DNA from 4 places in the Serratia sp. K1WW1 genome. Region 1 is predicted to be linked to each of the others. Evidence: predicted binding sites of a transcription regulator. Region 1 holds the regulator's gene; each other region holds the start of a gene.

The links. The regulator PurR, encoded in region 1, represses purine synthesis genes. The targets are predictions, from matches to a motif close to CANGCAAACGTTTGCNTG.
Region 2: the regulator PurR is predicted to act here: its motif matches at 5,816-5,833, upstream of serA (phosphoglycerate dehydrogenase).
Region 3: the regulator PurR is predicted to act here: its motif matches at 6,053-6,070, upstream of ACX9GU_RS01840 (7-cyano-7-deazaguanine/7-aminomethyl-7-deazaguanine transporter).
Region 4: the regulator PurR is predicted to act here: its motif matches at 4,982-4,999, upstream of ACX9GU_RS15490 (nucleoside-specific channel-forming protein Tsx).

Annotation. Positions count from the first base shown of each region.
Region 1 is NZ_CM147697.1:3,302,854-3,310,854, reverse strand. It holds gene cfa (cyclopropane fatty acyl phospholipid synthase) at 1-362, opposite strand, end outside; gene punC (purine nucleoside transporter PunC) at 703-1,908, opposite strand; gene punR (DNA-binding transcriptional activator PunR) at 2,034-2,954, shown strand; gene purR (HTH-type transcriptional repressor PurR) at 2,987-4,012, opposite strand; gene cydH (cytochrome bd-I oxidase subunit CydH) at 4,337-4,426, shown strand; gene sodB (superoxide dismutase [Fe]) at 4,491-5,069, opposite strand; gene ACX9GU_RS14930 (C40 family peptidase) at 5,299-6,114, opposite strand; gene ACX9GU_RS14925 (Grx4 family monothiol glutaredoxin) at 6,524-6,871, shown strand; gene rnt (ribonuclease T) at 7,069-7,758, opposite strand; gene gloA (lactoylglutathione lyase) at 7,828-8,001, opposite strand, start outside.
Region 2 is NZ_CM147697.1:1,076,801-1,084,801, forward strand. It holds gene ACX9GU_RS04820 (NAD(P)/FAD-dependent oxidoreductase) at 282-1,481, opposite strand; gene ACX9GU_RS04825 (RrF2 family transcriptional regulator) at 1,711-2,217, shown strand; gene argO (arginine exporter ArgO) at 2,342-2,959, shown strand; gene ACX9GU_RS04835 (oxidative stress defense protein) at 3,042-3,773, shown strand; gene ACX9GU_RS04840 (LysR family transcriptional regulator ArgP) at 3,811-4,704, opposite strand; gene rpiA (ribose-5-phosphate isomerase RpiA) at 4,921-5,580, shown strand; gene serA (phosphoglycerate dehydrogenase) at 6,090-7,328, shown strand; gene ACX9GU_RS04855 (5-formyltetrahydrofolate cyclo-ligase) at 7,376-7,984, opposite strand.
Region 3 is NZ_CM147697.1:389,997-397,997, forward strand. It holds gene glpA (anaerobic glycerol-3-phosphate dehydrogenase subunit A) at 48-1,697, shown strand; gene glpB (glycerol-3-phosphate dehydrogenase subunit GlpB) at 1,687-2,958, shown strand; gene glpC (anaerobic glycerol-3-phosphate dehydrogenase subunit GlpC) at 2,955-4,154, shown strand; gene ACX9GU_RS01830 (DcrB family lipoprotein) at 4,190-4,756, opposite strand; gene ACX9GU_RS01835 (GNAT family N-acetyltransferase) at 4,810-5,244, opposite strand; gene ACX9GU_RS01840 (7-cyano-7-deazaguanine/7-aminomethyl-7-deazaguanine transporter) at 5,293-5,958, opposite strand; gene tusA (sulfurtransferase TusA) at 6,157-6,408, shown strand; gene ACX9GU_RS01850 (zinc/cadmium/mercury/lead-transporting ATPase) at 6,458-8,001, opposite strand, start outside.
Region 4 is NZ_CM147697.1:3,416,973-3,424,973, forward strand. It holds gene hutI (imidazolonepropionase) at 1-569, shown strand, start outside; gene hutG (N-formylglutamate deformylase) at 569-1,369, shown strand; gene ACX9GU_RS15480 (serine hydrolase domain-containing protein) at 1,728-3,263, shown strand; gene ACX9GU_RS15485 (hypothetical protein) at 3,709-3,882, shown strand; gene ACX9GU_RS15490 (nucleoside-specific channel-forming protein Tsx) at 3,944-4,822, opposite strand; gene ACX9GU_RS15495 (hypothetical protein) at 5,215-5,487, opposite strand; gene yddG (aromatic amino acid DMT transporter YddG) at 5,573-6,466, opposite strand; gene ACX9GU_RS15505 (APC family permease) at 6,559-7,929, opposite strand.

The DNA of each region.
Region 1 (8,001 bases):
TCGTAATGCTCTTTGCCAACAATCCAGGCACGTTTTTGGGATTGCAGATTGGTCAGGCGGGCGGCGGCAATACGCAAGATATCCTTCAGGTGGTGGGGCAGTTTCTTTTCCAGGCCGGCTGCGACAACCCGCTGAAAAAATATGTCCAGTCGTTCGCACTCCCACCAACCGTCCATATAGCTTTCGCCCAGCCCCAGAGAGCCGTCTTGCAGTACGCGTTTAAAGAAATTGGGATTATTGATCTGAATATCGAAAGGGCGTGAACCATTGATTTCAATGCCGGCCATGCTAAGCATTTCATGAGCGATACGATACCAATGGTTGTCCTGGATGCTCAGATCTTCTATACACGATGAACTCATAGCTTCTCCATCACCTTCTTCTGACTTATGATCCTGCAGAATTTAGCGTAGACAATTTCTACAGGGACATACGTATACCTACGGTAAAAATTCACCGTGGTGTCTGAAATTCGACTTGAACAGAGGAAATTTAAGAGACTCCCTGCGTCAAAGGACGCGGGTAAATGCAACCTTAAATAAAGTGTGATGCCATCCACGTACGCAGCAGTTGCTGCAATAAGAACTTAGTATAACTGTTATTCTAAAAGGTCGTTTTTGAGTATAGGCTTGCCGAGGCGTAGACTCAACTGCAAATCGCGCTCGGCAAGAATTTTCATTAAGTGACTATTTACAGAGATAATTATGACACGGAGTCGGCACGCTTCTGCCGTGTCATCTGCGTTTCATCCGTTCCTTTCCCACGCTGGATCAGATAACCCAAGGCCGCTAAAAATACGGTAGCCACCATTACGGTAGCCGTGGCTAACAGCGGTTGGGCGATAAATGCCGAAACCAACAGGCTGGCGATAAAACATAATCCCAGCTGTAGCGTGTTTTGCAGCGCAGCGGCTTTGCCACTGTTGTTGGGGAAGGGCATCAACGCATTGGCCACTAGAATAGGATAGCTGGCACCGTTTACTAACGCCATAAAGCAGAACGGGATCAGCAGAGTGGTCAACGTTGGTTCACTTAGTGTGGCGATCAGATACAACGCCACCATGCTGACACCGTAAGCTAACAGCAACCACGGCAGCAAGGTTTTGCCAGAGATGCGATTTAAGGCGCTACGGCAGCTATAACCCCCTAATAAGAAGGCCAGCGTTTGCGGCACATAGCTCAGGCCAATATCGTTGGGACTATACCCCATATCGCCGAGGATAAAGGGTGAACCCGTCAGCCAGGCGAAGAAGCCGGCAGAACAGGCGGCAAAAACCATCACGTTGCCGCTGAACACCGGGGATTTCAAGATCTGCATAAAGCCAAGGCTGGGCTTTTTATCGGCGGAAGGTACCAGTCTGCTGCGGTCTTTCAGTAGCAAGGTGGGGATCAGCAGCAGGGCGGTGATCCCCAACAGCACGGCGAAGATGGCCCGCCATCCCATATGGTTGAGCAACCAGGCACCCAGCAGTGGAGCCAGCGCCGGAGAGAGGGCGACTAGCGGCATAATGGAGGCGAAAACGCGGTTGGCTTTGCCATCGCGGTAGCGATCGACCACGATCGCCTGCCAGGTGACGGCGGCTGAACAGACGCCAATGGCTTGAATAAAGCGCAGTGACCACAGTTGTGCCACGTTCTCGACCCAAAGCATACCGAGGCAGCCGACGGCGAACAGCGCAAGGCCAATCAATAACACGGGCTTACGGCCAATACGGTCGGACAGCGGCCCCCACAGCAACTGGGCAAAGGCAAAGCCTGCCAGGAAGATACTCAGGCTGGCGCTGATCGCCCCAGCGGAGATTTGCAGATCCTGCTGCATTGCCCCAAAGGCGGGCAGGTACATATCGGTAGCCAGATAGCCCAACATACTCAGGCCGGCCAGGTAGAACATAAATCCAAAATTTCGCATTGCTATTTCTCGTTAAAATTATGTTGTCGCAGGTTTTGAAGCGCCGGCAAGTGTATACGGCTGGATCTCTGCTTGTGAAACGGTAATATTTGCAAGGTGCTGTTAAAAAATTTGAAGGCAAACATATGTGGTCTGAATATTCACTCGATGTAGTAGATGCGGTAGCGCGGACCGGCAGTTTCAGCGCGGCGGCACAGGAGTTGCACCGCGTTCCTTCTGCTGTGAGCTATACGGTGCGTCAACTGGAGCAATGGCTGGCAGTGCCTTTGTTTGAACGCCGTCACCGCGATGTGGAACTCACGCCAGCGGGGGCGCTGTTTATTAAGGAGGCGCGAGTTGTTATCAAAAAAATGCTCGATACCCGACGGCAGTGTCAGCAGGTGGCAAACGGTTGGCGCGGGCAACTGCGGATTGCGGTCGATCTGATCGTCAAACCCCAGCGCAGCCGCCAGCTGGTGCTGGATTTTTATCGCCATTTTCCCGACGTGGAACTGATGGTACAGCCGGAAGTCTTCAACGGCGTGTGGGATGCGCTGGTCGATGGCCGCGCTGAGATGGCCATTGGTGCAACACGTGCGGTGCCGGTGGGCGGCGGTTTTGCCTTTCGCGATATGGGCTTTATGAATTGGCTCTGCGTAGTCCATGCTAAACATCCGCTGGCCGCCTTGCAAGGAAAGCTGCGAGACGATCAGCTACGACCTTATCCCTCGTTGCTGTTGGAAGATACTTCGCGCAATTTACCCAAGCGGGTGACCTGGTCGCTGGACAACCAGCGGCGATTGACCGTGCCGGACTGGGTTTCGGCGGTAGATTGTTTGCGTGCCGGGCTGTGTGTGGGCATGGTACCCGCGCATCGGGTATTGCCGTTGGTACAAAGTGGCGAACTGGTGGTATTACCACTGCATGAGCCTTTCCCGCCTAGCGCCTGCTGCTTGACCTGGCAGCAAAACGCCCAGTCTCCGGCCATGGCCTGGCTGTTGGACTATCTGGGCGACAGCGAAACGCTCAATCAGGAATGGCTCAGTGAAGAGGAGCCGGGTGCTTAATCGGGCGCAGTATTGCAGCGCCCCAACAGGAGTTAACGGCGGTAATCGACAAAAGGACCATCGGCGACTGAGCGGCGCTCGATGAGTTTTGGATGCACTTCAATCACCTGCGATTCTTCACGCTTGCTGATAATGCGATCCAACAGCATGGTAAAGGCCATCTCGCCCAGGCGCTCTTTCGGCTGGTGAATGGTGGTCAGCGCCGGGGTGAAGTAGCGGGCATTACGCACGTTGTCGTAGCCAATCACCGAGATATCCTGCGGTACACGCAACCCCAGCTCATCGGCGGCGCAGATCGCCCCCATGGCCATAATATCGCCGCCACAGAAAACGGCGGTTGGACGATGCTTTTGCGACAGGATCTGATGCATGGCTTTATAGCCAGATTCAGGCTCGAAATCCCCCTGCACGATCCATTCTTCGCGCACTTCGATGTTGGCTTCCTTCATGGCTTTCAGAAAGCCCTGGTGGCGACCTCCACCGGTATTACGCGCCAGTTGACCAGGAATGGCACCGATGTCACGGTGGCCACGTTCGATCAGGTAGCGGCCTGCCAGGTAGCCGCCCTCGAAGGCATTGTCGATAATGGTATCGGTGAAGTCTCCGCGCGCGGTACCCCAATCCATCACCACCATGGGAATATTACGGTAATCTTCCAGCATGCCCAGTAGCTGATCTGGATATTCTGAGCACATCACCAGCAGGCCATCGACGCGTTTTTGCGCCAACATCGCCAGATAGGCTTGCTGTTTATCCAGATTATTGTGCGAGTTACACAAGATCAGGGTATAGCCTTTGCTGTAGCAGCTGTTTTCCACCGCTTCGATCACTTCGGCAAAATAGGGGGCCTCGCTCGAAGTGGCGAGCAAACCGATCGATTTGGTGTGGTTGACCTTGAGGCTGCGGGCCACGGCGCTGGGTGAATAGTGCAGCTCTTTGATGGCGGCCCAAACGGCCGTTTTGGTATCTTCGGCGACGAAACGCGTTTTATTGATAACGTGCGAAACGGTAGTGGTAGAAACGCCAGCGCGTTTGGCCACATCTTTAATCGTTGCCATGTAAAAAATGACTCCTAAACCCACATGTTACAGCATGTAAGTATGATGTTAATCGTTTGCCTGCGTAGATCCTTTCCCAGATAAGCGAAAACTGAGTTTTTAGTGCTGAAGTCGTAAATCGCTTGAACAGGGAGGGGCAGTTTATCGGTACGCAGTTGTGAACTGCGGATTTTGTCGCATATTGAAGAAAAGTGGAAGAGCTAATCGGTAATTATCAGCGGGGAAATCATAACAAGATTTTAATCACGAACTGTGGGAAAATGATTTGACGTATAAACTGTGTGGCTTATGCTCTGGAAAAGCCAATCTGAGAGGGAGTTGTATATGGATACCGATTTGAAGATGTCATTACTCACCACCGTGGGTGCCTTGGCAATGATTATTGCTTTCAGTTTTATTGCCGCATTGAACTGATCCGCAGCAGAAAAACAGAGGCGCAGCTTGATGCCGCGCCTTATTATTAGCTAGCCACCCGTCGTTAAGCCAGGTTTTCTGCCACGAACGCCCAGTTCACCAACGCCCAGAAGTTTTCCAGGTACTTTGGCCGCGCATTGCGGTAGTCGATGTAGTAAGCATGTTCCCACACGTCAACGGTCAATAGCGGAACGTCTGCGCCGGTCAGCGGGGTTGCCGCATTCGAGGTGCTGACAATCGCCAGACTGCCGTCCGCTTTTTTCACCAGCCAGGTCCAGCCAGCGCCGAAGTTTTTCACGGCGGCATCGGTGAACTGCTCTTTAAAGGCGGCGAAGGAGCCGAATGACTTATTGATCGCCTCTGCCACTGCGCCCGTTGGCTCGCCACCACCTTGCGGTGATAAACAGTGCCAATAGAAGGTGTGGTTCCAGACCTGGGCGGCGTTGTTGAACACGCCGCCGGTGGAGGTCTTGACGATCTCGACCAGGGATTTTCCTTCGAACTCGCTGCCTTTCACCAGATTGTTCAGGTTAACCACGTAGGTGTTATGGTGCTTGCCATAGTGGTATTCCAGCGTTTCTGCGGAAATGTGCGGTTCGAGAGCGTTTTTCTCATATGGTAATGCAGGTAATTCAAACGACATTGCTTTCTCCTTTTATAGACAATACGTCTCTCCGACGCTGTGGGCCTGGGTGGCCAAGGGCGGAAAAGCGCGATTGCACCACTTTTGTTATGGTTATTAATCTTAACAACTTTCCGGGGGAAAAGAACATCCAAACTGTGCCAAGTGGCTGATTGATTAAAGTCGCAGCGGCTTTTTATTTTTGGGGGGAAGGGAAGCACGGCCGAGCGGTTGGCTCAGCCGTGATAGGTTAACGGATGGTGGTTGGAGTCACTACGCGGCGGGCACCAATGTAATGGTTCTGCCAATAGTCGTTATCCAACTGACTGATGCGAATTTCTTCACCGGTGCGTGGTGACTGGATGAATTTACCGTTACCAAGATAGACGCCAACGTGATCGGCGGTGCCACGGTTGTTGATGCGGAAGAACACCAGATCGCCTTTCTCCAGCTCATTACGTTTGATCGGAGCTGCATCACGCAGGTGGTACATTTCGTTGGCGGTACGCGGCATTTTGATTTTCACCACGTCCTTGTACGCGTAATAAATCAGCCCGCTGCAGTCAAAGCCTGTACCAGGTGAAGATCCACCCCAGCGGTAGGGTTTGCCCATTTGCCCCATCAGCTTGGCCATGGCTGTTTGCTTGGCGTGCTGGTAGCGCTTTTTGTGAGCGGCGGAAAGTTTCAGTGGCTTATCGCGGCCAGCCAATTTTGCCGTAGCTTTACCTTCTTCACGATGGCGACCATAACCTTTTTTATAGCCTTTTTTAGGCGGAGTCACTTTGAGCTTGGCCGTTTTGGTTGCCTGGCTTTTGGTTTTAACGCGGGTGGTTTTTTTGGCGGTCTTTATAGTTGCTGGTTTGGTTTTTAGCGTTTTCGGAGGGGTGGCTGCCTTCACTTTTTTATTGGCTTTCTCCGCTTTCTTTTTCTTGCGGTCGTCTGGCCGGGCTTCATTAACGTGACTCTTGCGCTGCTCGGCAGAAACACGTGCCTGTGGCGCAGCGTGCGCCAAATTGAAGAAGAGCTGCGTAAATAGCAGCACAAAAAGTGTAATAATTAACCGCATATCGACGTTACCAACCTTGGCTCCGAAACAGAAATCGAATGAGTCACAGTATTCCCGAAATTCACCCTATAAAACAGCGTGGATCTCATAAATACTAATCCATATTGTGAGAAAACGTTAATGGCATTTTTATTGTTGCAAAATCAAACGTCTGCCGTCTAAAAAAACGACACGGATCATGTGGTTGGCTTAATGCTCGCCGGCATTGGGCAGCGCAAATATAATAGTGAAACGCCCCGATTAAAAATGTTATTCTGGGTCCATGTTTAACCGGTTCGGTGTGACCGCCGCTTTTGCTGAGGCAATCAGAGAATGTCCCTGCAAAAGATGGCGTTTTCTTGGTACCGGTCCTGCCGCTACAATAGCCAGTGTGATGCATGTTGTAGCCATGATGTGGCTTGAGGAAGCAATAATGACGACGATTGAAAAAATTCAGCAGCAAATTTCTGCCAACCCGATCCTGCTGTATATGAAAGGCTCACCGAAATTGCCAAGCTGCGGTTTCTCTGCTCAGGCCGTGCAGGCGCTTTCAGCCTGTGGCGAACGCTTTGCCTATGTTGATATTCTGCAAAACCCGGACATCCGCGCCGAGCTGCCAAAGTACGCCAACTGGCCAACCTTCCCGCAGCTGTGGGTCGATGGTGAACTGGTTGGCGGCTGCGATATCATCATCGAGATGTACCAGCGTGGTGAACTGCAGCCTTTGATCAAAGAAACGGCCGAAAAGTATAAAGATCAGGAAGACCAGCAGCCTTAATGGCGCAGGGTTTTACCAAATAAAATCGGGCGGCACTGTCAAAAGTGCCGCCCGATTTTTTTATCCCCGTCGTCTTTCAAACCGCAGCGTTGTTACCTGCACTTGCTCACCCCAGTCACTTACAAAAGTAAGCTCCTGGGGATGAGCAAGCTTGTCGCCTAGCTGCGGCTTGAAATCCATAGGGCATACGTTCTAAATTACTCCGCGCCGTCATTATGGCTGTTGGCAATCGGCCAGCCACCGAGACGTTTCCAGCGGTTGACCAGTTCACAGAACAGCTGGGCGGTTTGCTGGGTATCATAAAGTGCTGAGTGCGCCTGGCTGCTGTCAAACGGCATGCCGGCGGCAATACAGGCTTTGGCCAGCACCGTCTGCCCTAATACCAGCCCACTAAGCGCAGCGGTATCAAAGGTGGCGAAAGGGTGGAACGGGTTGCGCTTCAGGCTGGCGCGCTCGGCGGCGGCCATCAGGAAACTGTGATCAAAGTTGGCATTATGCGCCACGATGATTGCCCGGTTACAGCCCTGATCCTTAATGCCTTTACGCACGGCTTTGAAAATCGCATGCAGAGCATCATATTCACTCACTGCACCACGCAGTGGGTTATGTGGATCGATACCGTTGAAGGCCAGCGCTTCCGGTTGCAGGTTCGCCCCTTCAAACGGCTCTACATGAAAATGCAGCGTTTCATCTTGCTGCAACCAACCATTTTCATCCATTTTCAGCGTGACGGCGGCAATCTCTAGCAGCGCATCGGTCTGAGCATGAAACCCGGCGGTTTCCACATCAATAACAACGGGATAAAACCCACGGAAACGGCCACTCAGGGCGTTAAGATCACTTTTTTCGGCCATCAGTTTCTTATCTTTAGCGAATTCAGCGCGCATTATGACAAATTTCTTGTCTTGGTGCAGCGGAGATAGAAAGCAGGGCGCATGGCGCGCCCTGGAGAAACCTCAGTTACCGAGGCCGTGACCTGCGTGCTTGTTCTCGATCAGTTCGATCTTGTAGCCGTCCGGATCTTCGACGAAGGCAATCACAGTGGTACCGCCCTTGACTGGACCGGCTTCGCGGGTGACTTTGCCACCGGCCTGACGGATGGTGTCGCAGGTGGCTGCTACATCATCGAC
Region 2 (8,001 bases), 2.2 Mb from region 1:
ACCCTCTCCCACAGGGAGAGGGGACCGATCGAGTGGGTTTGAAAACTCGGTGATGCACCTCGGGTGAATGGGTGATCGAGTTTGCTGAGATGACCTTTTTACTTCCAAGAGAGCAGGGCTTAACAGCTCCCTCTCCCACAGGGGACCGATCGAGTCCGCTGATATTTCTCCGAAAATCCGCCACGTTAGTTTTCTTAATCCCTACTTACCGAAGCAGCACGCTCCCCACTAAGCGCTCCGGGCAGCTCCCTCTCCCTGTGGGAGAGGGTTGGGGTGAGGGCTCAAACAAACGGGGCTAACGGATCGGCGGCGGCAAAGGCCACTTCACGTTCTGCCTGTGGGGGATAGATCAACTCGTTGGTAATGGAGACTTTGATTTTCTTTCCCTCTTCTTTGGTGAATTTCACCACCTGATCCCAACCTTCGCTGTAGACCGCGCCCCATGCTCCAAGATCCAGACAGGTAACGTAATTCACCTGGCGGTAGGGCAAGGGTTCAATACCGATCAGATCGGCGGCGACGTTATGGCCGACAAAGCGCCCTAACATAATGGCGTGCTGGCAGGTCATCAGGGCGTGATTGCCTTGATCGTCAGTACTGGCGAAGGCGACATCGCCGGTCGCATAAACCGCGTTCTGCCCAATTACTCTTAAGTGCTGATCGACGTGCAGCCTGCCTTGCGGATCGCGCTCACCCGGGATTTGCCGGGTTAACGGGCTGGCCTGTACGCCCACGGTTAAAATCACGGTGCTGGAGGCGATATGTTCGCCGTTTTTCAGCGTCAGCCCGCTCTCGTCAATGGCCTTAATCTCGCTATTCAGCCGCCACTCGACGCCCAACTCTACCGAGGCTTGGCTAATCACGTCGCGTAGTTGCTCGCTGTAACGGCCTCCCGCCACCGGGCTGCGATCGACGACAATCACACGAATTGCAGCAGAGTCACCTAGGATCGCCCGTAAGCGTGCAGGCATTTCGGTGGCCACTTCAATACCGGTAAAGCCGCCGCCACAAACGATGACGGTATTACGTGCGGCGCTCTCAGGCTGCTCGGCCAACGCAGCAAGATGCTGCTCCAGGCGGGCTGCGTTCTCCATTTGATCAACGTCGAAGGCGTACTGCTGTGCTCCAGGCAAGGCATGAGCGATGTGGCTACCGGTCGCCATGATCAGGCGATCGTAACGTACGGCAGTCAGTTGGTCCTGCTCGTTGTGGTACCAAACCTGCTGGCTGGCGCTATCAATCTCACTGGCAACCCCGGCGATGAATTTTACTCCGGTTACTGCGAATAATGGCAGCAGCGGAGCGGCGTAGTTTTCCACCTCGGACTCATAGAAACGGGGGCGAATACGCAGCTCTGCCTGAGGGGACAGCACGGTGATCTCGATATCGTGACGATCGTGGAGATCGGTTAATCGCGCCGCGCTCAATGCCGCCCACATCCCTGCAAAACCGGCACCCAGGATAAGAATTTGTTGTTTCATGCAGTCACTCCGCTGTTGTTTCATCTGTAAATTGGCTCAATCTTTAACTACGACTATATTGATCGCAGTTAAGATCATCAAGCCTTTTACACTTAATCGTTGACAGGTTTAATTTAATTGTTTGAATTTTATGTTTTTTTAATTTTATTTGGTGTGGGTGTCAGCTGGCATTGCATCGTTGAGGGGAAGAAATTACTATTTAACTCAGAGTTAATCGTGCGGAGAAAACATGGCGTTCTACAGTTCCGGGGTGGAGTATGGCATCCATAGCCTGATGTGTATGGTCGATAGCAAAGGCGAAGGGCGTGAGATGAGCGTGCGTGAAATCGCCGAATTGCAGGGCGTGCCTTATGACTACCTGGCCAAGATATTCACCAAGTTTTCCAAGGCGAAGTTGGTTGAAAGCAGCGAGGGTAAGGGCGGCGGCTTCCGGCTGGCCAAACCGGCCGATCAGATCACCGTGCTGGATATCGTGGCAGCTATCGACGGTGAAAAGGCGATCTTCGACTGCAAAGAGATCCGCCAACGCTTGGCCGTCTTTGATGAACCCGCTCCTGATTGGGCCTGTGAAGGTATCTGCGGCGTGCGCCAGGTGATGAATATTGCCCAGCAACGTATGGAAGAGGCGCTATCGCAACATACCGTGCTGGATCTGGTGCGGCGGATGTTGAGAAAGGCACCGGATGTCTTCCCGATCCAGATTGAAGAGTGGATCGATCATCGCCGTCACGATTGAGCATTAATATTACTGATGCCTGATTAGAAATATCCATTTCCCCTAATAATTTTGTCTTCGTATGATGCGCGTGTTGAACAGCACACGCCGCTTGACCGGCGCTGATATTTCCAGAAGGAACACCATGTTAGCCATCTATCTGCAAGGCTTTGCCTTGAGCGCCGCGATGATCCTGCCGCTTGGCCCACAAAACGTGTTTGTGATGAACCAGGGGATCCGCCGCCATTATCATCTGATGACCGCCTCGCTGTGCGCGTTGAGCGACATCGTTCTGATTTGCGCCGGTATTTTTGGCGGTAGCGCCTTGCTCAGCAGTTCACCTATGCTATTGGCGCTGGTGACCTGGGGCGGCGTTGCTTTCCTGCTGTGGTACGGCTGGGGGGCTTTCCGCACCGCGTTTAGCCAACATCTGGAGCTGGCAGCGGCGCAAGAGATGAAGCAAAGCCGCTGGCGCATTGTGGTGACCATGTTGGCCGTTACCTGGCTGAACCCGCATGTGTACCTCGATACCTTTGTGGTGCTCGGCAGCCTGGGAGGGCAACTGACGCCAGACATTCGTTCCTGGTTTGCCCTTGGCGCGGTCAGCGCTTCGGTTGTCTGGTTCTTTGCCCTGGCATTGCTGGCCTCGTGGCTGGCTCCGTGGCTGAGAACTCAAACGGCACAACGGATTATCAACGTTCTGGTCGGGCTGGTGATGTGGGTCATTGCACTGCAACTGGCGTGGCATGGCGCTAATTTATAGCTTTTTGTCACTAATCCGAATTTAAGAGGCCGTGGGATGTGTTAGCTTTGAAGGTAAGCATTTAGTCATTCAAGGAGACACTGTGAAGCTTAAAGCATTGGCCATGGCCGCAATGATTGGATTAGGCACGTTACCTCTGGCGCTGCAGGCAGCAGAAGTACCTGAAGGGCCGCACGTGGTCACTTCCGGTACGGCCAGCGTGGACGCCACCCCGGATATTGCCACCCTGGCGATCGAAGTCAGCGTCTCTGCCAAAGATGCCGCCCAGGCGAAAAAACAGGTTGATGAGCGCGTAGCGCAGTATTTCGACTTCCTGCAAAAAAACGGCATTGAAAAGAAAGATATCAATGCGGCCAACCTGCGGACTCAGCCAGAATATGACTATCTGAAAACCGGTGAATCGCAGCTGAAGGGCTACCAGGCCGTGCGCCAGGTGCAGGTGACCTTGCGCCAGTTGGATAAGCTCAACGAACTGTTGGACGGTGCGCTGAAATCGGGTTTGAACGAAATTCGTGCGGTTGAGCTTGGGGTGGCCAAGCCAGAGGTTTATCGCGAGCAGGCGCGTCAGAAAGCGATTGAAAACGCCACTCAGCAAGCCGCCTCATTGGCGCAGGGCTTTCAGGCCAAGCTGGGGCCGGTGTACAGCATTCGCTATCACGTAGCCAACTACCAGCCGATGCCGGTTGCGCGCATGTTTAAGGCCGCTTCTGCGGCACCGGAAAGCGATGCCGCTCAGACTTACGAACAGCAAAGCATTCACTTTGACGATCAGGTGGACGTGGTATTCGAGCTGAAAACCAACGCCGCGCAGTAAGCAATCTCTTGCCGGGGCGCGGTGTTATGCCGCGCCTTTAATCCTGCCTTAATACCTGATGCCCGTGAGACAGCAGCGCATCGGTGACCTTACGCATCATGCGGCTCTCCGGTGCAAAGCGGTGCCAGAACAGCATACGGCGCTGGAACAGGCCCGGTGTCAGGTCGATCAGTTCTCCGCTATCCAGCTCTCTCTCAATCTGCAAATGCGGGATCATACAGCAGGTAGTGCCTTGCCGTGCCAACTGAACAAACGCCTCTGACGAGTTAACGATATGGCAGGGAACGCTGCCCGGCGAGAGATCGAAGTTCTGCTGTAAAAACGCCTGATGCATATCATCGAGATGATCGAATGCCACCGCCGGTGCCTTCAGCAGGGCAGAACGAGTCACCCCGTTGGGGAAGTAGCGATCGGCAAAGGCTTTTGAGGCGACGAACAGATAGTCCAGCGCGCCCAACCGATCGACCAGGCAGCTCGGCAGCGGCTGCGGCTGGATACTCACCGCACCCACCACTTCCCCCCGGCGCAGGCGTTCCTGCGTGCGGGTTTCGTCTTCCACCTGCAAATTCAGGCGCACTGGGGAATCGGCCAGCACCGGTTTTAGCGCCGGTAACAGCCAGGTTGCCAGGCTGTCGGCGTTGACCGCCAGTGACAGCAACAGCGGCGTATCGACCCCATTGTCATTCCCTAACCACTCCTCTTCCAGCAGCTCGACCTGATGCAGCAAGGCCAGCAGTTTTTGACCCTGCTCGGTTGGGCGCGGTGGCACGGTGCGTACCAGTAGCGGTTGGCCGAACAGGTTTTCCAACTGTTTGATGCGCTGGGATACCGCCGATTGGGTGATGCAAAGTTTTTGTGCCGCGCGCTCAAAGCCACGCTCACGGATCACCGCGTCCAGCGCTTGCAGCGTTCTATAGTCTGGGCGTTTCATCGGAGAGAAGATCCCTTTTAGTAAATTGATTCAGGCACTATGCCACATTTTTGCACTTTCTCCGGTGAAAAAATCCCGCCGCTCTTTTCAGCGCGGGCGTCGTAGGGAGGGGCAGAAATGTGCGTCAGGTTAAATAAGTGCGTTTTAGCCTAAGTTGCCGTCAGTGATTTACCCTATAATACGCACACGTTTTCGTATATAGGCAATGAACACATCATGACTCAGGATGAACTGAAAAAAGCGGTAGGCTGGGCGGCATTGGAATACGTGAAGCCTGGCACTATCGTGGGCGTGGGCACCGGCTCTACCGCGGCTCACTTTATCGATGCGTTGGGTTCGATCAAACACCAGATCGAAGGCGCGGTTTCCAGCTCAGACGCGTCGACCGCCAAGCTGAAAAGCCTGGGGATCCACGTTTTCGATAGCAATGAAGTGGATTCGTTGGATATCTACGTGGACGGTGCCGATGAAATCAACGGCCACATGCAGATGATCAAAGGCGGTGGTGCAGCTCTGACCCGCGAGAAGATCATTGCTGCCATTGCCCGCCAGTTTATCTGCATTGTCGACTCCACCAAGCAGGTTGATGTGCTGGGTAAATTCCCGCTGCCGGTAGAAGTGATCCCGATGGCCCGCTCCTACGTGGCGCGTGAGTTGGTCAAGCTGGGCGGCCTGCCGGAATACCGCCAGAACGTGTTAACCGATAACGGCAACGTGATCCTGGACGTGCACAACCTGGAAATCCTTGACGCTATCGCGCTGGAAAATAAGATCAACAGCATCGCTGGTGTGGTTACCGTGGGTCTGTTTGCCAACCGTGGCGCGGACGTTGCACTGGTCGGCACGCCGGATGGCGTAAAAAAAGTGGTCAGATAATCTGGCCATGAAACCGGCGAGCCTGCTGACAAAGCCTCAGCCGGTTCGCCGCTTTTTACGGGCTAACGGCCCACCACGCATAATTCTTGTCTTAAAATATCTTTTCTCAAAATCGACGAATTTGGTGACATATGTCACATTCCGTTAATAACCTCCGTTAAGCTTCTGCCTAAATCTTTCCCAATGGCATTTTCCACCAGAAAGCACCGACATCGCTGAGCCTTGTGCTAACGGGCAGGCAATCGTTTGTATTGCCGGGCGCGTTATTTTTGTTATGTTGGAGGGACGTGCTGTTGATTTTGGGTTGCTGCCGGTCTGGCGGTAATTTCGAAATTATACCCTATGGATTTCAAGTTGCAGCTAGGCGACAAGCTATTTCATCCCCAGGAGCTTACGTTTTTGTAAGTGACTGGGGTGAGATAGTGCAGGTAACAACGCTGCAGCTTGAAAGACGACGGGTATAAAGGGGAAAACAGCCGCTTCTGAAGTCTGAACATAGGGTCGGGTAAATGGCAAAAGTATCATTGGAGAAAGACAGGATTAAGTTCCTGTTGGTAGAAGGGGTTCATCAGAGCACCGTAGATAACCTGCGTGCTGCCGGATATAGCAACATCGAATATCACAAAGGTGCGTTAGACACCGAAGCGCTGAAGGCATCGATCCGTGATGCACACTTCGTGGGTATCCGATCGCGTACGCATCTGTCCGAGGAAGTTTTCGCGGCCGCAGAAAAGCTGGTCGCGGTGGGCTGTTTCTGTATCGGCACCAACCAGGTTGATTTGAAAGCGGCGACCAAACGCGGCATTCCGGTGTTTAACGCACCTTTCTCCAATACTCGATCCGTGGCCGAAATGGTGCTGGGTGAGCTGCTGTTGATGCTGCGCGGGATCCCAACGGCTAACGCCAAGGCACACCGTGGCCAGTGGCAGAAACTGGCCGTGGGCTCGTATGAAGCGCGGGGCAAGAAGCTGGGGATCATCGGCTACGGCCATATCGGGACTCAGCTCGGCATCCTGGCGGAAGGCCTGGGGATGAAGGTGTTCTTCTACGACATCGAGAACAAGCTGCCGCTGGGTAATGCCCAACAGGTGCGCCATCTGTCCGATCTGCTCAATATGAGCGACGTAGTCACGCTGCACGTGCCGGAAACGCTGTCGACCAGGAACATGATCGGTACCGAAGAGCTGGCGCTGATGAAGCCAGGTGCGATCCTGATCAACGCTTCACGCGGCACCGTGGTGGATATCCCGGCACTGTGTAACGCCTTGGCGAGCGACCATCTGGCCGGTGCGGCCATCGACGTGTTCCCGGAAGAGCCGGCAACCAACAGCGATCCGTTCAATTCTCCACTGTGCGAGTTCGATAACGTGCTGTTGACGCCGCATATCGGCGGTTCAACCCAGGAAGCGCAGGAGAACATCGGTGATGAAGTAGCTGGCAAGCTGGCGAAGTATTCCGATAACGGCTCAACGCTGTCTGCGGTCAACTTCCCAGAGGTGTCGCTGCCAGCTCATGGCCCGAATGCCAGCCGTTTGCTGCACATTCATGAAAACCGCCCAGGCATCCTGACGCAGATTAACCAGATCTTCGCCGAAGAAGGGGTGAACATCGCGGCCCAGTACCTGCAGACCAGCTCGGAAATCGGCTACGTGGTTATCGATATCGAAGCGGAAACCGAACGTGCCGAAGTGGCGTTGCAACGCATGAAAGCGATTGAAGGGACCATCCGCGCCCGCTTACTGCTGTAATCGGTAACCGACGGAAAACATCAAGGCCGGAGCAATCCGGCCTTTTGCTATGCGCAGACTGGCCAGGCCCAGCTTTGTGACGGGGTGATAATCTCTGGCAGAGGGATATCCCATTGCTCCACCGGCAAAGCACTAACCTGTTGGCAATCGTGCGCAACCCCCATCGGATAGGGGCCTGCGTGCTGCCAGTTCTGCAAGGTGCGATCGTAAAATCCGCCGCCCATCCCCAGACGTTGCCCTGCCGAATCGAAGGCGACCAGCGGCGTCAATACCACATCCAACAGTGACACCGGCAAGACGTGGCGGACATCGAGCGCTGGCTCAAGGATTTTGAAGCGGTTGCTAACCAGTGGCGTTTGCGCGGTGTAATGCAGGAACAACAGGTTACCGGGGCTGAAGGGATGTAACACCGGCAGATAAACCTGTTTACCCAGTTGCCACAGCCGCTCGATCAGAGGGCCTGTATCTAGTTCGCCATCAAAAGAGAGAAACGCCGCAATGTGTCTGGCTGCCTGAATGCGGGGATGTCGCGCAATATTGCTGGCCATTTGCTGGGCAAAATCATGCTGTTGAACGGGCGTTAAGGCACGGCGTCGTTGGCGTATTTCGTTACGGATGAGTTGGCGTTGATGAGCGAACTGAGGTTGCAAAGACATAGTGTGAGATTCGCCAG
Region 3 (8,001 bases), 2.9 Mb from region 1:
ACTAACTGTGGCTAAATAAATCCATAACTACAGGCTCAGGGGGCGTGATGAGCAACAACTCACCAATCACCGAAACGGACGTGATCATCATTGGCGGCGGCGCTACCGGCGCGGGGATTGCCCGTGACTGCGCGCGGCGCGGTCTGCGTTGCGTTTTACTGGAAAGGCATGACATCGCCACTGGCGCTACTGGCCGCAACCACGGGTTGTTGCACAGCGGAGCGCGCTATTCGGTCACCGACGGTGAATCGGCACGCGAATGCATTGAAGAAAACCGCATCCTCAAGCGTATTGCCCACCACTGCATCGAGCGTACCGACGGCCTGTTCATTACCTTGCCTCAGGACTCGTTGGCCTTTCAGCAGCAGTTTATTGCCGCCTGTTGCAGCGCCGGGATTGAGGCCGAAGCCATTGACCCCGCGCTGGCATTACGCCTGGAGCCTGCGGCTAACCCGGCGCTGATCGGCGCGGTGCGGGTGCCGGATGGCACCGTCGATCCTTTCCGCTTAACGGCGGCCAACATGCTTGATGCGCGTGAACATGGCGCACAAATCCTCACCTATCATCAGGTTACCGGTTTGTTACGTACTGGCGATCGCGTGACGGGCGTGCGCGTTTTCGATCACAAGGCCGCACAACAGTACGATATTCATGCTCAGGTGGTGGTCAACGCCGCCGGGATCTGGGGCCAGAAAATTGCCGAGTATGCCGATCTGCGCATCCGCATGTTCCCTGCCAAAGGGGCATTGCTGATCCTGGGCCATCGCATCAATAACATGGTGATTAACCGCTGCCGCAAACCGGCGGATGCCGACATTCTGGTGCCTGGCGACACCATCTCGCTGATTGGCACCACCTCTACCCACATCGATTACGACCAGATCGACAACATGGTCGTGACGCCACAGGAAGTGGATATATTAATCCGCGAAGGCACGCTGCTGGCTCCGAAACTGGCGCAAACGCGCATTCTGCGAGCCTATGCGGGCGTGCGGCCACTGGTCGCCAGCGATGACGATCCCTCCGGGCGTAACGTCAGCCGCGGCATCGTGCTGCTTGATCATGCGGCGCGCGATGGGTTGGAAGGCTTTATTACCATTACCGGCGGCAAATTGATGACTTACCGGCTGATGGCCGAATGGACCACCGACCTGGTCTGCGCCAAGCTGGGCATCGACAGCCCTTGCACCACGGCGGAAGTGGCGTTGCCCGGTTCCCGTCAGAGCGCCGAAGAAACGGTGCGCAGCGTGGTTTCACTGCCTGCCAGCATCCGGGGTTCGGCAGTGTACCGCCATGGCGATCGCGCCAGCCTGGTCCCTTCCGGTAACCGACTGGACAACAGCCTGGTGTGTGAGTGTGAAGCAGTGACCGCCGGTGAGGTGCGTTATGCGGTGGACTCTCTGACCGTCAACAATCTGGTCGATCTGCGCCGCCGTACCCGCGTGGGTATGGGGACCTGCCAGGGTGAGCTGTGCGCCTGCCGTGCCGCAGGCTTGTTGACGCGGTTTAACGTGGTAACGCCGCAGCAATCCATCACCCAACTGTCCCATTTCCTCAATGAGCGCTGGAAAGGCGTGCGGCCTATCGCCTGGGGTGATGCCCTGCGGGAGAGCGAATTCACCAGTTGGGTATATCAAGGGTTATGTGGGTTAGATGCGCAAGGCGACCCTAAGCAGGAGGCGGATGATGCAATTTGATGCGGTGGTGATTGGTGGTGGCTTGGCCGGGATGAGCTGTGCTATCCGTTTAGCCGAGCATGGCAAACGCTGCGCGGTAGTCAGTTCCGGCCAAAGCGCGCTCTATTTTTCTTCCGGCTCGCTCGATCTGTTGGCCCATCTGCCCGATGGTACGCCGGTGGCATCGCCTCTGTCTGCCTTGCCCGAACTGGCGCAACGGGCTCCGCAGCATCCGTATAGCCTGATGGGAGCCACACAGGTGGCCGCGCTGGCAACGCAAGCCGAGCAATTATTAGAGCGTTGCGGGTGGCAGATGCAGGGTGATAGCAGCCAAAACCATCTACGCGTGACCCCTCTCGGGACCCGCCGTGCCACCTGGCTCAGCCCCCTGGCGATCCCTGTCTCTCCCTTGGGTAGCAAGTTGCCGTGGCAGAATATCGCCGTGCTGGGGATTGAAGGCTTTCTGGATTTCCAACCGCAGATGGCGGCCAGCTCATTGATGCAAGAGCAGGGTCTCAAGGCTGAGGTGGCATTTTTGCATCTGCCCGTTTTGGATCGCCTACGTAATAATCCTAGCGAGTTCCGCGCGGTGAATATCGCCCGCGTACTGGATCTGCCAGAACATCTGACTCAGTTGGCGGAGGAGATCACGCGCCAGTCAGGTGAGGCTGAGGCCATCTTGCTGCCAGCCTGCCTGGGGTTAGAGGATGACGAACCGTTGATGACGTTGCGCCGGTTGGTCGGTAAGCCCGTTTATCTGTTACCCACGCTGCCGCCTTCCGTGCTCGGCATGCGCTTGCATCAGGCATTGCGTCAGCGCTTGCAGCAACTGGGTGGGGTGTTTATGCCGGGGGATAGCGTGTTGCGTGCCAGCTTCGACGGGCAGCGCGTCACCGGTCTGTATACCCGCAATCACACCGATATTCCGCTGCGGGCGCAGCAGGTGATACTGGCCAGCGGCAGCTTCTTCAGCAACGGCCTGGTGGCCAGTTTTGACGGCATTCGTGAGCCGGTATTTGGCCTCGACGTGTACAGCAAAGCCGAACGCGCCGACTGGAGCGATGCCAATCTGTTTGCTCCGCAGCCGTACCTGCAATTTGGGGTTCAGACTGATACCGCGCTGCGGGCGTTAAAACAGGGGGAGGCGATGACCAATCTGTATGCTATCGGTGCCGTGGCTGGCGGTTACGATCCGTTGCAGCAGGGCTGTGGCGCCGGGGTTTCGCTGCTCGGCGCGCTGCACGTTGCCCAACAGATCCTGGCACAGGAGGTTTCAGCATGAGTCTGTTACCAGACAACAGCTTCGAGAGCTGCATCAAATGTACCGTCTGCACCACCTATTGCCCGGTCGCCAAGGCTAACCCGCTCTATCCGGGGCCAAAGCAGGCCGGGCCTGATGGGGAGCGCCTGCGGCTGAAAGATCCGGCGCTTTACGACGAAGCGCTGAAGTATTGCACTAACTGCAAGCGCTGTGAGGTGGCTTGCCCTTCCGACGTTAAAATCGGCGATATTATCCAACGCGCACGGGCCAATTTCAGCCAAAGCAAACCGACGCTGCGCGATGCCATCCTCAGCCACACTGACATCATGGGCACGCTCTCGACGCCGTTTGCCCCTATCGTTAACGCGACTACCGGTCTGAAGCCGGTACGCAAGCTGTTGGATAAGGCGTTGAAGATCGACCACCGGCGGGAGCTGCCGAAATACTCGTTTGGCACCTTCCGCCGTTGGTATCGCCAGCAGGCGGAACAGCAGCAGCGCTATGCCGAGCAGGTGGCGTTTTTCCACGGTTGCTTTGTTAATTACAACCATCCGCAGCTTGGCAAAGACCTGATCAAGGTGTTTAACGCCATGGATATCGGCGTGCAGCTGCTCAAGCGTGAGAAATGCTGCGGCGTACCGCTGATCGCCAACGGCTTTATTGCGCAGGCGAAGAAGCAGGCCAAAGTGAATGCAGAATCGCTGCATGATGCGGTCCTGACCAAAGGCATACCGGTGGTGGCTACTTCGTCGAGTTGCACGTTTACCCTGCGTGACGAGTACCCGCATTTGCTGGAGGTGGACACCTCGGCGGTGCGTGAACGGGTGGAGCTGGCTACGCGTTATCTCTATCGTCTGATCAGCCAAGGGCGCACCTTGCCGCTCAAACAGACGCCGCTGCGGGTGGCTTACCACACGCCGTGTCATATGGAGAAAATGGGCTGGACGGCCTATACGCTGGAGTTATTGCGGCAGATCCCAGGGCTGGAACTGGTGGTGCTGGACTCGCAGTGCTGCGGTATCGCCGGGACTTACGGCTTCAAGTCGGAAAACTATGAAACCTCGCAAGGCATTGGTGCCTCGCTATTTCGCCAGATTGAAGCCAGCGGAGTGGATATGGTGATCACCGATTGTGAAACCTGCAAATGGCAGATCGAGATGTCCACCAGCAAGCGCTGTGAACATCCGATCACCCTGTTAGCACAGGCATTGGCGTAACAGATTAAACGGGCCAGCATGCTGGCCCAGTGCGATTACTGCTTGATCTTCACCGTATTGAAGACGCCAGCCGCTACGCTTTGAGACTGCTGCTGGTTATCCGCTGGCAGCGTGATTTGCAGGGTCAGTTGCTTACCGTCTGGCAGCATAGCGAGCAGCACGCCAGAGTAGGCTTTTTGGCCTGCCACGGTGATCACGGTATCCAGTTGGCGCATTGGCGTGCCGTTAATTTCAACCGCTTTATTGGTAATGACCTGCAGGTTGGCATCGCGGGAGTGTTGCTGCTCTTCCATGCGCTTGGCCAAGGTTTCCAGATCGCCCGCAGCCTTGTCGGCAACGATTACGATCACCGCACGCTGGTTGCTGCTGTCGGCATAGATGTGCACGTTAGTTGGCTGGTTGGTCAGCTTATCGCTCTGATCGGCCAAACCGTTAGGCAGGGTGAAGGTCAGCTTGCCATCCAATAAACTCACCTGTTGTCCGCTTGGGACGCTGGCTGCTGCGCTGCCTGCGGGGGCATTAGTGTCTTTGGTGGCGCTATCACAGGCCGCCAGGCCAAGCACTAACAGGCCGATACCCATCAATTTTTTTACTTTACGCATCTGGTGTTCCTTATTCCTTTGCAGATAGAGTTGGTTGACCGTATGGCTAGATGTCACAGGTTTTTTTTAAGTAATAGACGATACTCGTCTACTTCGCCTTTCTTTTCTAGAGTGAAAATCTGATATTCGCGGCTAATGAGCATTATTAGCATGGCGCGGAACTGGTTGCGGGTTTTTACCCACAGTTGCTGATAGCCTTGCGAACGCGCCCAACGCTCTTGCTCCGCCAGCATGGTTTGGGCGACACCCTTGCGGCGAAAATCAGGTAAAACTGCGCCCAGCCAGCTGTAGAACTCCCCCGGCGCGGTTTGATAGCCGAGTTTAAAACCGGCTGCCTGGCCATCAATTTCGGCAATCAAGCCGTGAGAAGGGCTATCCCCGACGCGTTGCTGCAAATCTTTCAGGCTGTGCAGGCTACCAAATTCTGGAATGCAGAGGTAAAGAGAGTGGATCTCTTCAAGTGTAGCTTGGCGAGTGGTTAAGCGCATGGGCAGCCTCCGTAAAATCAAGCTGCCCATAATAACCGAGAAGCAGGGTTAACTCAGTTGAAACCGGTTGGCGGGTTGGCGTTCTGCCAGGCGTTTGAGCAGCATATTGAGCAGCACCCCGTACATCGGCAGGAAGAACACCAGGCAGATCAGCACCTTGAAGCTGTAATCTACCAGCGCGATTTCCACCCAGTTGGCGGCCATAAAGGGATCGCTGCTTTTGTAGAAAGCGATAAAGAAGAAGGCCAGGGTATCGCTGATATTGCCAAGGAACATGGCCGCGGCGGGGGCAACCCACCAGGCGCTGCGTTGGCGCAGGCGGTTGAACACCTGCACGTCCAGGATCTGCCCCAGCACGTAGGCCATAAAGCTGGCGGCGGCGATACGCGCCACAAACAGGTTGAAGCTGGTCAAGGCGGCAAAGCCCTGCCATTCACCCTGGAAAGTGACGGTGGAGATCACATAGGAGATAAACAGCGCCGGGACCATCACGGCAAGGATAATCCTGCGTGCCAGCGGGGCACCGAAGATCCGCACGGTCAGGTCAGTGGCCAGGAAGATAAACGGAAAAGTGAAGGCACCCCAGGTGGTGTGAAAGCCGAAAATGCTGATCGGCAACTGCACCAGGTAGTTGCTGGAAGTAATGATGGCGATGTGGAATAGCGATAGCCAGACCAACGCGATTAAGCGTTGTCGATCGGTAAACGAATACATAATGTAGCCTTTTTGAGTGTGGGGTGAGGGAACCCATTGTTAACTGCGCGGCGACATGGTACGCGTTTGGGCATTCAATGCAATGGTTAAATTTAACGCAAACGTTAACGTATCTTGCGCAGAAAAACTACCGGCGTAAACTAGCGGGTAATCAGATCCGGCGAGGGTTCGCCGATCGTTTTAGATCGAGAGAGATGTATGACTGACATTTTTGCCCAGGCAGACCAGACGCTAGATGCGCTGGGGCTGCGCTGTCCGGAACCGGTCATGATGGTGCGCAAAACCGTGCGCCATATGGATAACGGTAAAACCTTGCTGATCATTGCCGACGATCCGGCCACCACCCGCGACATCCCGGGTTTTTGCCGCTTTATGGAACATACGCTGGTGGCCCAGGAAACCGAGCAGGCCCCGTATCGCTACCTGCTGCGTAAGGGCCTGGCCGAATAATCCTCTGGCTGTCAGGCCCATTTCCATAACGGGCCTGACAGATGATCGACTATGTGCGTTTCTTCAACAGCCGTAAGGCGTTGGCGGTCACCAGCGCGGTTGCTCCAGAGTCGGCCAATACGGCCAGCCACAGGCCAGTCATCCCCAGTAGGGTGGTGACCAGGAAAATCGCTTTCAACCCAAGCGCAATGGTAATGTTCTGGCGAATATTGGCGTGTGTAGCGCGGGAGATGCGGATCATCTCGGCAACGCCGGTCAACCGGTTGTGCGTCAGCGCGGCATCCGCCGTTTCCAATGCCACGTCGGTACCGCTCCCCATCGCAATGCCAATGCTGGCGGCCTTCATTGCCGGGGCATCGTTGATACCGTCGCCGATCATGGCGGTGGGTTGCAACTTGCTCAGCTCGGTTACCGCGTTCACTTTGTCTTCCGGCATTAACCCGGCGCGGTAATCGATCCCCAATTCATTGGCAATGGCGGCCGCAGCGCGCGGGTTATCACCTGTGAGCATCACGCCACGAACGCCTAATTGCGCCAACTCGGCAATCGCCTGTTTAGCGTCGCTACGCAAGGTGTCACGCAACGCCAGCAAACCGATAGGCTGCCCGTCCTCTAACACCACCACTGCGGTTTTGCCCGCCGTTTCCAGCGTTTCTACCTGGCTGCGCCATTCGCTGCTCAACTGGTTTTCCGTCAACTTGCCCGGTGCGCTGATCAGGATAGTTTTACCGTCAACCTTCCCTTCAACCCCGATACCCGCCAGAGCCCGGCGGCCTTCGGCCAGTGGCAATGCAGTCCCGTTCTCCGCTGCGCGGTTGACGATCGCCTGTGCCAGTGGATGATGTGAGCCCGTCTCGACAGCCGCTGCAATGGCCAGCAGTTGCTGTTCGCTGAGGCCGTCTGCAGGCAGCACATCGGTCACCGTCGGTTTGCCTTCGGTCAGCGTACCGGTTTTGTCGAACGCGATGGTTTGCACTTGGCCCAATTGTTCTAATGCCGCACCACCTTTAATCAGCGCGCCACGGCGCGTGGCCGCCGCAAGGCCAGAGGTGATGGCCGCTGGCGTGGAGATGACCAAGGCACACGGACAACCGATCAGCAGCAAGGTCAGACCCCGGTAGATCCACATCTCCCAAGGCTCGGCAAACAGCAGCGGTGGCACCAGGATCACCGCCACGGCCAGCAGCATGATCGCCGGAGTGTAGTAACGGCTGAAGCGATCGAGGAAGCGCTCAATCGGTGCGCGGCGCTCTTCGGCCTCTTCAATCAGCTGCAGGATACGGTCGATGGCATTTTTACCCGGCTCGGAAGTGACCTTCATCTGCGCGGCCTGATCGACGGACAGGCTGCCAGCGGCCACTTTCTGACCCTGTTGGCGCTCTACCGGCACGGATTCACCGGTTAAAGCGCTTTCGTCAAAGCTGGCGAACGGGTTTAGCAACTCGGCATCGGCAGGTAAGCGGCCACCGGGCGCGATCTCTATTACGTCACCGGGGCGCAGGCTGGCTACAGGCACGCGTTTACGTACGTTGCCCTGGATAAGCAGAGCATCTTCCGGCACCAGTTCCATCAACGCTTTCACGCCACGGCGTG
Region 4 (8,001 bases), 110 kb from region 1:
ATCTGGCCTTCTCCCCTGAGCAGGTTGACAGGGTTTTCGCGGCCGCAGAACAAGCTGGCCTGCCGGTGAAACTGCACGCGGAGCAGCTTTCGGCTCTGGGTGGCAGCACATTGGCGGCACGGCATCATGCCCTTTCCGCCGATCACCTGGAATATGCTACCGAACAAGATGCAATGGCGATGGCAGCGGCCGGAACCGTGGCGGTGCTGTTGCCGGGCGCCTACTACCTGTTACGAGAAACGCAGTGCCCACCGGTTGAGCTGTTCCGCAAACACGGCGTCAAGATGGCCATTGCCAGCGATGCCAACCCTGGCACCTCACCCGTATTATCGCTGCGTCTGATGATTAATATGGCTTGCACCCTGTTCCGTCTTACGCCGGAAGAAGCGCTGGCAGGCGTCACGCTGCATGCCGCCAAGGCTTTGGGCCTGCAGGAAACCCACGGCTCGCTGGAAGTGGGCAAAGTGGCCGATTTTGTTCACTGGCCGCTGGCACGCCCGGCAGAGCTGGCTTACTGGTTGGGCGGACAACTGCCCTGCAAGGTGATTTTCCGAGGAGAACTCCGTTAATGTTAATCCGCGATCCTTTCGAGTTCCAGAGCGGCCAACTGCCGCTGTTGATCAGTATTCCCCATGCCGGCACCCGCTTGACGCCAGCGGTTGAGAAAGGGCTAACCGATGAGGCCCGCCCCCTGCAAGACACCGACTGGCATATCCCACGGCTGTACGATTTTGCCCGTGCCATGGGTGCCAGCGTCCTGGTGGGTAACTATTCGCGCCTGGTGATCGACCTGAACCGCCCGGCAGATGACAAACCGCTCTACACCACTGCCACCACCGGCCTGTTTCCGGATGTGTTGTTCGATGGCCGCCCCAGTTTTCTGCCGGATGCCGCCCCATCGGACGAAGAACGGGCCGGATACCTGCAGAACATCTGGCAGCCCTACCATCAGCAACTACAGCATGAGCTGACACGGCTAAAAACCCAACACGGTTACGCCTTACTGTTTGATGCCCACTCGATCGCCTCCGTGATACCGCGCCTGTTCGACGGCAAGCTACCCGATCTCAACCTGGGCACCAACGGGGGTGAAAGCTGCCCAGCTTCACTGAGTGACAGACTGGTCACCTGTTGTCAGCAGCAGCAACAGTTCAGCCACGTGCTCAACGGACGCTTTAAAGGCGGCTACATTACCCGTGCCTATGGTCAACCGCAGGAAAGCCAGCACGCGGTGCAGTTGGAGCTAGCGCAGGTGAACTATATGTCCGAGCAGACATTTGAATTTGATGCCGCCCGGGCCGCACCTTTACAACGCCTGTTGCAGCAGATGATAGAAAGCATGCTGGCCTGGGGCGAGCAACAACGCTAATCCGCCACAACTCCGGTGCCGCTATCGCGCCGGAGTCAACCTTGCCCTCACCGTTGTCCCCTCCTGTCTTTTCACGCCTTTCCATGACGATTTGCGCACTGCATCCCAATTTTGATGGAAAGGTTGCCCACTGGTCTGAACAGCGCACAAAACAGCGGCCCGTGACTTTTCCCTTGCGCCACAATTGGGCCTCTTTCATCCCATGCACACCCGTTGCAAGCGGTCATACGGCAGAGATCAGGGATTGAAAGACCACCCTTGCCATACCCGCCGTCCACGTCTCTATCGTGGCTGTGGTAGACACTCGAGTGTAGTCGGCTACAGGGATGTGTGGCGTTCGTTATCTCAGGAGGAAACTATGTCTGACACCCCGCTAAACTGGCGCGCCGCACAGGCAGCCGCCGCTCAACTGTTGGCAGGCTGGCAAACCGCAGGCCAACCCGGTGGGGCTATCACCCTGTTTGACACAGATATTACCCAGGCGGTGGTGTGTGCTGGGCTGGCCGATCTGGCCCGCCGCGATCCTTTCACTGCTGATACCGTGGTGCGTTATGCCTCCATCACCAAACATATTTTTGCCGCGCTGGCGCTTAATGCCACCGATAACGCCCTGCAACTTGACGATCGCCTTGGCAGTCTACTGCCCGAATTGCAGGGACAATTGGCGGAGGTGACGGTAGGCCAGGCTTTGGACATGACCAGCGGGCTACCTGATATTCGGCAAACGCTGGGGCTGCTTGGCGTCTCGGTCAACACCGTCAGTGAGGCCAAGCCGGTGATGGAGTTTATCCATGGTTTAACCCGGCTCAACTACCCCGCGGGCAGTGAGATCACCTACACCAATACCGGCTACCGCCTGGTTGAGGCGGCGCTGAAGACTAAAGGATATGCTTTTGATGATCTGGTTCAGCAGCATCTGGCCCGCCCTCTGGACGTACAGCTACAAGCCCCCGAAAGCTGGTTTGATGTGGTGCCTGGGCTAGCTCCCGGCTATTGGCATACGGCCAACGGTTGGCAACAGACCAGCGCTGGCTTGCATCTCTCCGCCTCTGGCAGCCTGACAGGGAGCGCCAACGCCCTCACCCGCTGGTTGCAATGCCTGCTGGCCAATAGCGGCCCTGGTAAAGGGGTTCTGACGCAGCTAAGTGCCCCGCGTCGGCTCAGCCAGGGCCAAATCAGCCATTACGGACTAGGGCTGGCGAAAACGCCGCTTGGCAGCCAGATATTGCTGGGCCATGGCGGTTCTCATGCCGGTTATAAGACCTATTTTCTGCTGGCACCTGACCGGCAAGCGGGTGCCCTGCTGGTCGCCAACCGTGAAGATTGTGACAGCTTTGCCATCATTTTACAGGTGATGGCAGCGCTGTTGAATGAACCGCTGCCCCAACGCAGCACAGCGATCCCAGATGGCATCTACGCCACCCGGGCGGAACCCTATTGGTTGGAAGTTAAAGGGGGCACCGTGGCCTATCTGGGCACCAACGAACCGCTGTATCAAAGTGAAGACGGTCATGCGGTATCGCTCTCGGCCCATCAACCAATGCGCCTTAAGTGGACAGGCGAAGCCGTAGAAGGTGAAGTTGGCCACGTTGCACGCCGCTTTCTGCCGGTCGCTAGCGAAACGCTTTGTCTCAAGCAGGTTCAAGGGCACTGGTATCATCCACAATACCGCACCGCGTTCGAAATTTGCGGCAACCAGATCCACATTGGGGTCGGCCCGGCGGTGCAAACCGGCACCCTGAGTTCGCTGGGGGATGGGCGGATATTGGTTGAAAGCAACGATGGGCCCAACCTGAATCGGTTTTGTCTGTATTTCCGCGGTTACCAGGTCGATCTGATCGCCAGCCGCAGCCGGGTACTTACGTTCAAAAAGAACATCAGCGCCCACACGTAAAGGTTCTCAGTGCTCTGTAGGGCGCTGCATGCTGCGCCCGCCTTTCAGCGCGACATATCATTCACAGCAATTATTAAAAAAATAGATCGTGGCCATCAGAAAAAAATTTGTTCACGCGCAAAACTACTCATGATATCCGAACAAATGCCGTAGATTTTTCTTGCGGCAAAATAAGCCATCCAGTAATTTCAGTGGGCTACAAAAATGAGTAAACCTGCTCTTTTTCGTTGCACCTCAAAACCCATCTTATGTCATCGATAAATGATACTACTCAATTCCCCGCCGTCCCGTGCGGGAATTTTTTTACTACTTTTCACTATTATAGCGCCATTTTTCAGTCTTTTTTGTTGCTGTTTTGTTGCGAATAATCTACCTTTAGGCCTTGAAAAGCTCGACCACTCAGCGTGGCGAAACCGCTATTTCTGGGCGTTTAGGAGTTATAACCATGCACATGACGTTGATGGAGTACATCCAGCTGCACTTCAATGGTGATATTTATCGCTATGCGCAATTTGAAGGTGTCAGCCGTGAGCAAATCCTCAAGTGGATCGACAATGAGTGCTACGTTATCAAGGGTAAATTGGTTATGCCGGTTAAACATTTACCCGCGGAAAGTTAGCCGTAATGATGAAAAAAAACCCCGCCAGCGCGGGGTTTCCTGTTTCTGATACCACGGAAAATCAGAAGTTATAACCGGCAACCAGGTAGTAACCCCAGCCGGTAGACTTGATTGGTCCCTGCGGCGTACCGATATCCACCCCATCATTCCATTGACCACCATTATGGAAGTAACGTGCCACGAAGGAATAATGCCAGTGATCGTAGTTCAGCGCTAAAATGTGGCTGGAGGCGATAGAGTTGCTGGTACGCGCCTGGCGGCCATCCACCACGAAGTTGTCGCTGCCCAGATCGGAATCAAAGTCAAAGTTGGTGAAACCGATATAGCTCAGATTGCCGCCCCACATTTCGGTCAACGGCACGAAGTATTTCACCTTGAAGCGATAGCCGTCCCAGCTGTTCTCGTTGGATGCACCATAGTTCTGCCATTGGTATTTGGCATAAATGTTCATCGACAGGCTCATCGGCAGACCGGTTTCGATATCGGTGCCCAGGCCCATATACCAGGTGCTTTGACGGGAGGCGTTGTTACGCCCCATGTCGTAAATGTAGTTGTTGGCAAAATACCACTCTTTGAACGGCCCAAAGCCCAGGTTGGTACCGGTCAGTTTGTCGATGGAGAAGCGCGGTTCGATCTCCATAAACAGCGGTGAACCCTTGTCCCAGATGCCACGGTTTGGCGTGTTACCGGTGCCGAAGAACTTTGGCACGTCCACGTAGCCATAGAAATCCAGCCAGTCTTTCTTGGCAAAGGCTTCATACTCCAGATACACGTCATTGTTCAGCTGCGGCCCGAAGCGGGTATGGTAGCTGCCTACTACGTTGACACTCTGGTGCCACCAGTCTGAAAGATACTGGCTGTCTTTGTTTTCTGCCGCCATGGAAGCGGGGCTGAAAGACGCGGAGATAAGCACACCTGCTGCGAGAGCTATTTTCTTCATTTTATTACCACATGCTGAGTGGGCCATTCCCTGCCCGTTAGAATGATATGAGTCTGGTGACGTCTGCTGTAAACGAACGGTTACCTATTGCCGTTAGCCGTGCGCATTATAGAAAGCTCTCACTGTAATAATCTGTGATCCAGTCAGGCATTTTACCATCGCGTAATCGATTGCGTTCTCATTTTTTAAAATAAATTGCAGTGCAAAACATTTTTGATGTGATTTTCATCATGTCGATAAGTTTCAAACGACGATTTTTGGTGTCTTGGTGTTCAACACCATATTTTAACCTGGGGTTAAAAAGCGCGTAAAAAAGCCGACGCTTATGTCGGCTTAGTGGCAGGCGGGCGCAGGATACGGCCCCCCTTTATAGGGCGAACCGGTTGGTTTTTTCAGCGGGCTCCGGGTACGGCCTTGGCAATGTTCTCTTGCCGGAATACCACCTCATCCCCCGTGGCAATTTCCCATTGGCTGACCGGGATATCGACTTTCGGCGAGGCCACGACTACCGAGCCATGGATCAGCTTATCGTCACGGCGCAGGATCATCACATCCAACTGGTATTCATGCGGCAGGTTAGCGGTGGTCAGGCGAACGATGTCGCCGGTGCTGAAACTGTGACCATTAAGCGCTGGCTGCTGAATAAATTGAATATCTTTTCTCATTTTCCCGTTCCTTCTGGCAGAACACTTACCTTGAGATTAGCTCGAAATTCATTATTCTGCCGCCTGCGCAGGTAAAAAATAGGCCTCAGTTGGCGCGGGTGGCACGCCAGCAAATCAGCGATCCTAACGTGACCATCATCACCCCTTGCCAGAAGTTGAGGGTCAACGCGGTGCTGAGTACCACGGCGGCAAACACCGATGACAATACCGGGGTAAAGTAAGAGACAGTCGCCAGCAGCGTCATATTGCCATGCAGGATCCCGACGTTCCAAGCGGCATAGCCAGCCCCCATCGCCGTCCCCACGCACAGCAGCGCCACCACAACCGGCAGGCTAAAGTGCATGCCGCTTTCATTACTGAAAGGATAGAGCAGCCACAGTGCCAATGCGGTCAGAGTGATAAACAGCACCACCGCGTTTTTCCCCTGGGCGATCCTCTTGGTCACGTTGCAATAGATGGCCCAAATCACCGCACCGCTGAATGCCAGCCCGTAACTTAACGGATTGCTGCGCACGTTGGCCAGCATTTGTGCCGGTGACCAACCGCCGCTGCCACTCATGATCCAGCCAATCCCGAACAGAGAAAGCAACAAACCAGGCACCACCCACCATTTGGCCTTTTGCCCGTTAAACAGGATGGCCATCAACACGGTAAAACAGGGCCAAAGATAGTTAATCATCCCTAGCTCAATGGCCTGCATGCGGTTGCTGGCAAAGCCCAGTGATAACGAGAGGCAAATCTCATACAGCACAAACAGCAGGCTGCCGAGGATCAGATAAGAACGGCGGAACTCACGCAGTTTGGGAATGCCCATCACCACCAGCAGAAACAGCGTGCCCACGCTATAGATCATCGCCGCCCCACCGACCGGCCCCAGCCCTTCGCTGACGCTGCGGATCAGGCCAACCACGCTGCTCCATAACACAATGGCCAGCAGGCCGAGCAAGGTAGCTTTATGGGAAGCAGACAACGGAGGCATTAGCGTAGGATCCAATAGGTTATTTTTGTTTGGATTTTTACTCTACTGCCCTACAGGGGAAAAAGAAAGGGCGCTGCGCTGCGCCCAAATTTTTACTGCTGAGGTTGGCGCTCCAGCTGTGGCGGAGGCTGGCGGAAACGACGGGTAAGATAGGCCAGATAGCCAAACCCGAGCGCCGCCCACAGCAGCCCCATGGTCAGGGAGCTTTTTTCCAGGTTCAGCCACAAGATCCCAACCGTCAGCGCGCCCACCAGCGGCAGGATCAGGTAATGGAAGCGGTCTTTCCAGCTCTTGTTGCGCCCTTGTCGAATATAGAAGTGACTAATCACCGAAAGGTTGACGAAGGTAAAGGCCACCAAAGCACCAAAGTTGATCAGGGCGGTCGCCGTCACCAAATCGAAGGATAATGCCGATAACGCCACCAGACCAACCAGCAGCACGTTAAGCGCTGGCGTGCGCCATTTAGGATGCACGTAACCAAAGAATTTTTCCGGGAACACATTATCGCGCCCCATCACATACAGCAGCCTGGACACGCTGGCATGGGAAGCCAGGCCAGAAGCCAGGGTATTGATAAAGGTGATGCACAGGAAGATGGACTGGAACAGCTTGCCGCCCACATACAACGCGATTTCCGGCAGTGCTGCATCAGGCTGTTTGAAACGCTCCAGCGTCGGGAAGAACAGCTGAATAAAGAACGACACGGTGATGAAGATCACCCCACCATAGAGTGCAGTAAGGAAGATAGCGCGCGGGATCACACGGGCGGCATCAGGCGTTTCTTCACACAGCGTAGTGACCGCGTCAAAACCCAGAAACGAGAAGCACAGGATGGTGGCACCGGTAATGATCGGCAATAGATGGGCGTTTTCACTGATAAAGGGTTGCAGACTCCACACCTGGCCAACCCCTTCGCCATTGTGCAACCCTCGTACCACCAGGAAGATAAACACCACGATAATCGCCACCTGCGCCACCACAAACAGGGTGTTGAAGTTTGCCACCAGGCTGACGCTTTTCAGGTTGATGGCGGTGATCAGGATCACAAAGCCTACCACCCAGATCCATGGTGGGACCTCTGGGAACAGAGCCGTAAGATAGATTTTGGCCAATAGCGTATTGATCATCGGCAAAAACAGATAATCCAGCAGCGATGACCAGCCAACGAGGAAACCCACGTGCGGGTTGATAGCCTTTTGCGCGTAGGTGTAAGCCGAGCCCGAGGTCGGGAACTGGCGCACCAGCTTGCCATAGCTGATGGCGGTAAACAGCACCCCGGCCAATGCCAACAGGTAAGACGCCGGAACGTGCCCGTCCGTCACGCCAGAAACGATACCGAAGGTGTCAAACACCGTCATTGGCGTCAGATAGGCCAGGCCCATCATCACCACTTGCCACAGTTTCAATGTCTTGCGCAGTTGCGGTTTGCCCGCGCCATTATCGTCGATGGCACTTATCGTCATTGGGTTATTCCTCACCGGCGTCCTGTACGCCCAGTTGGAAGAAGTCATCACCGTCGCGCACGGCTTCGCCAG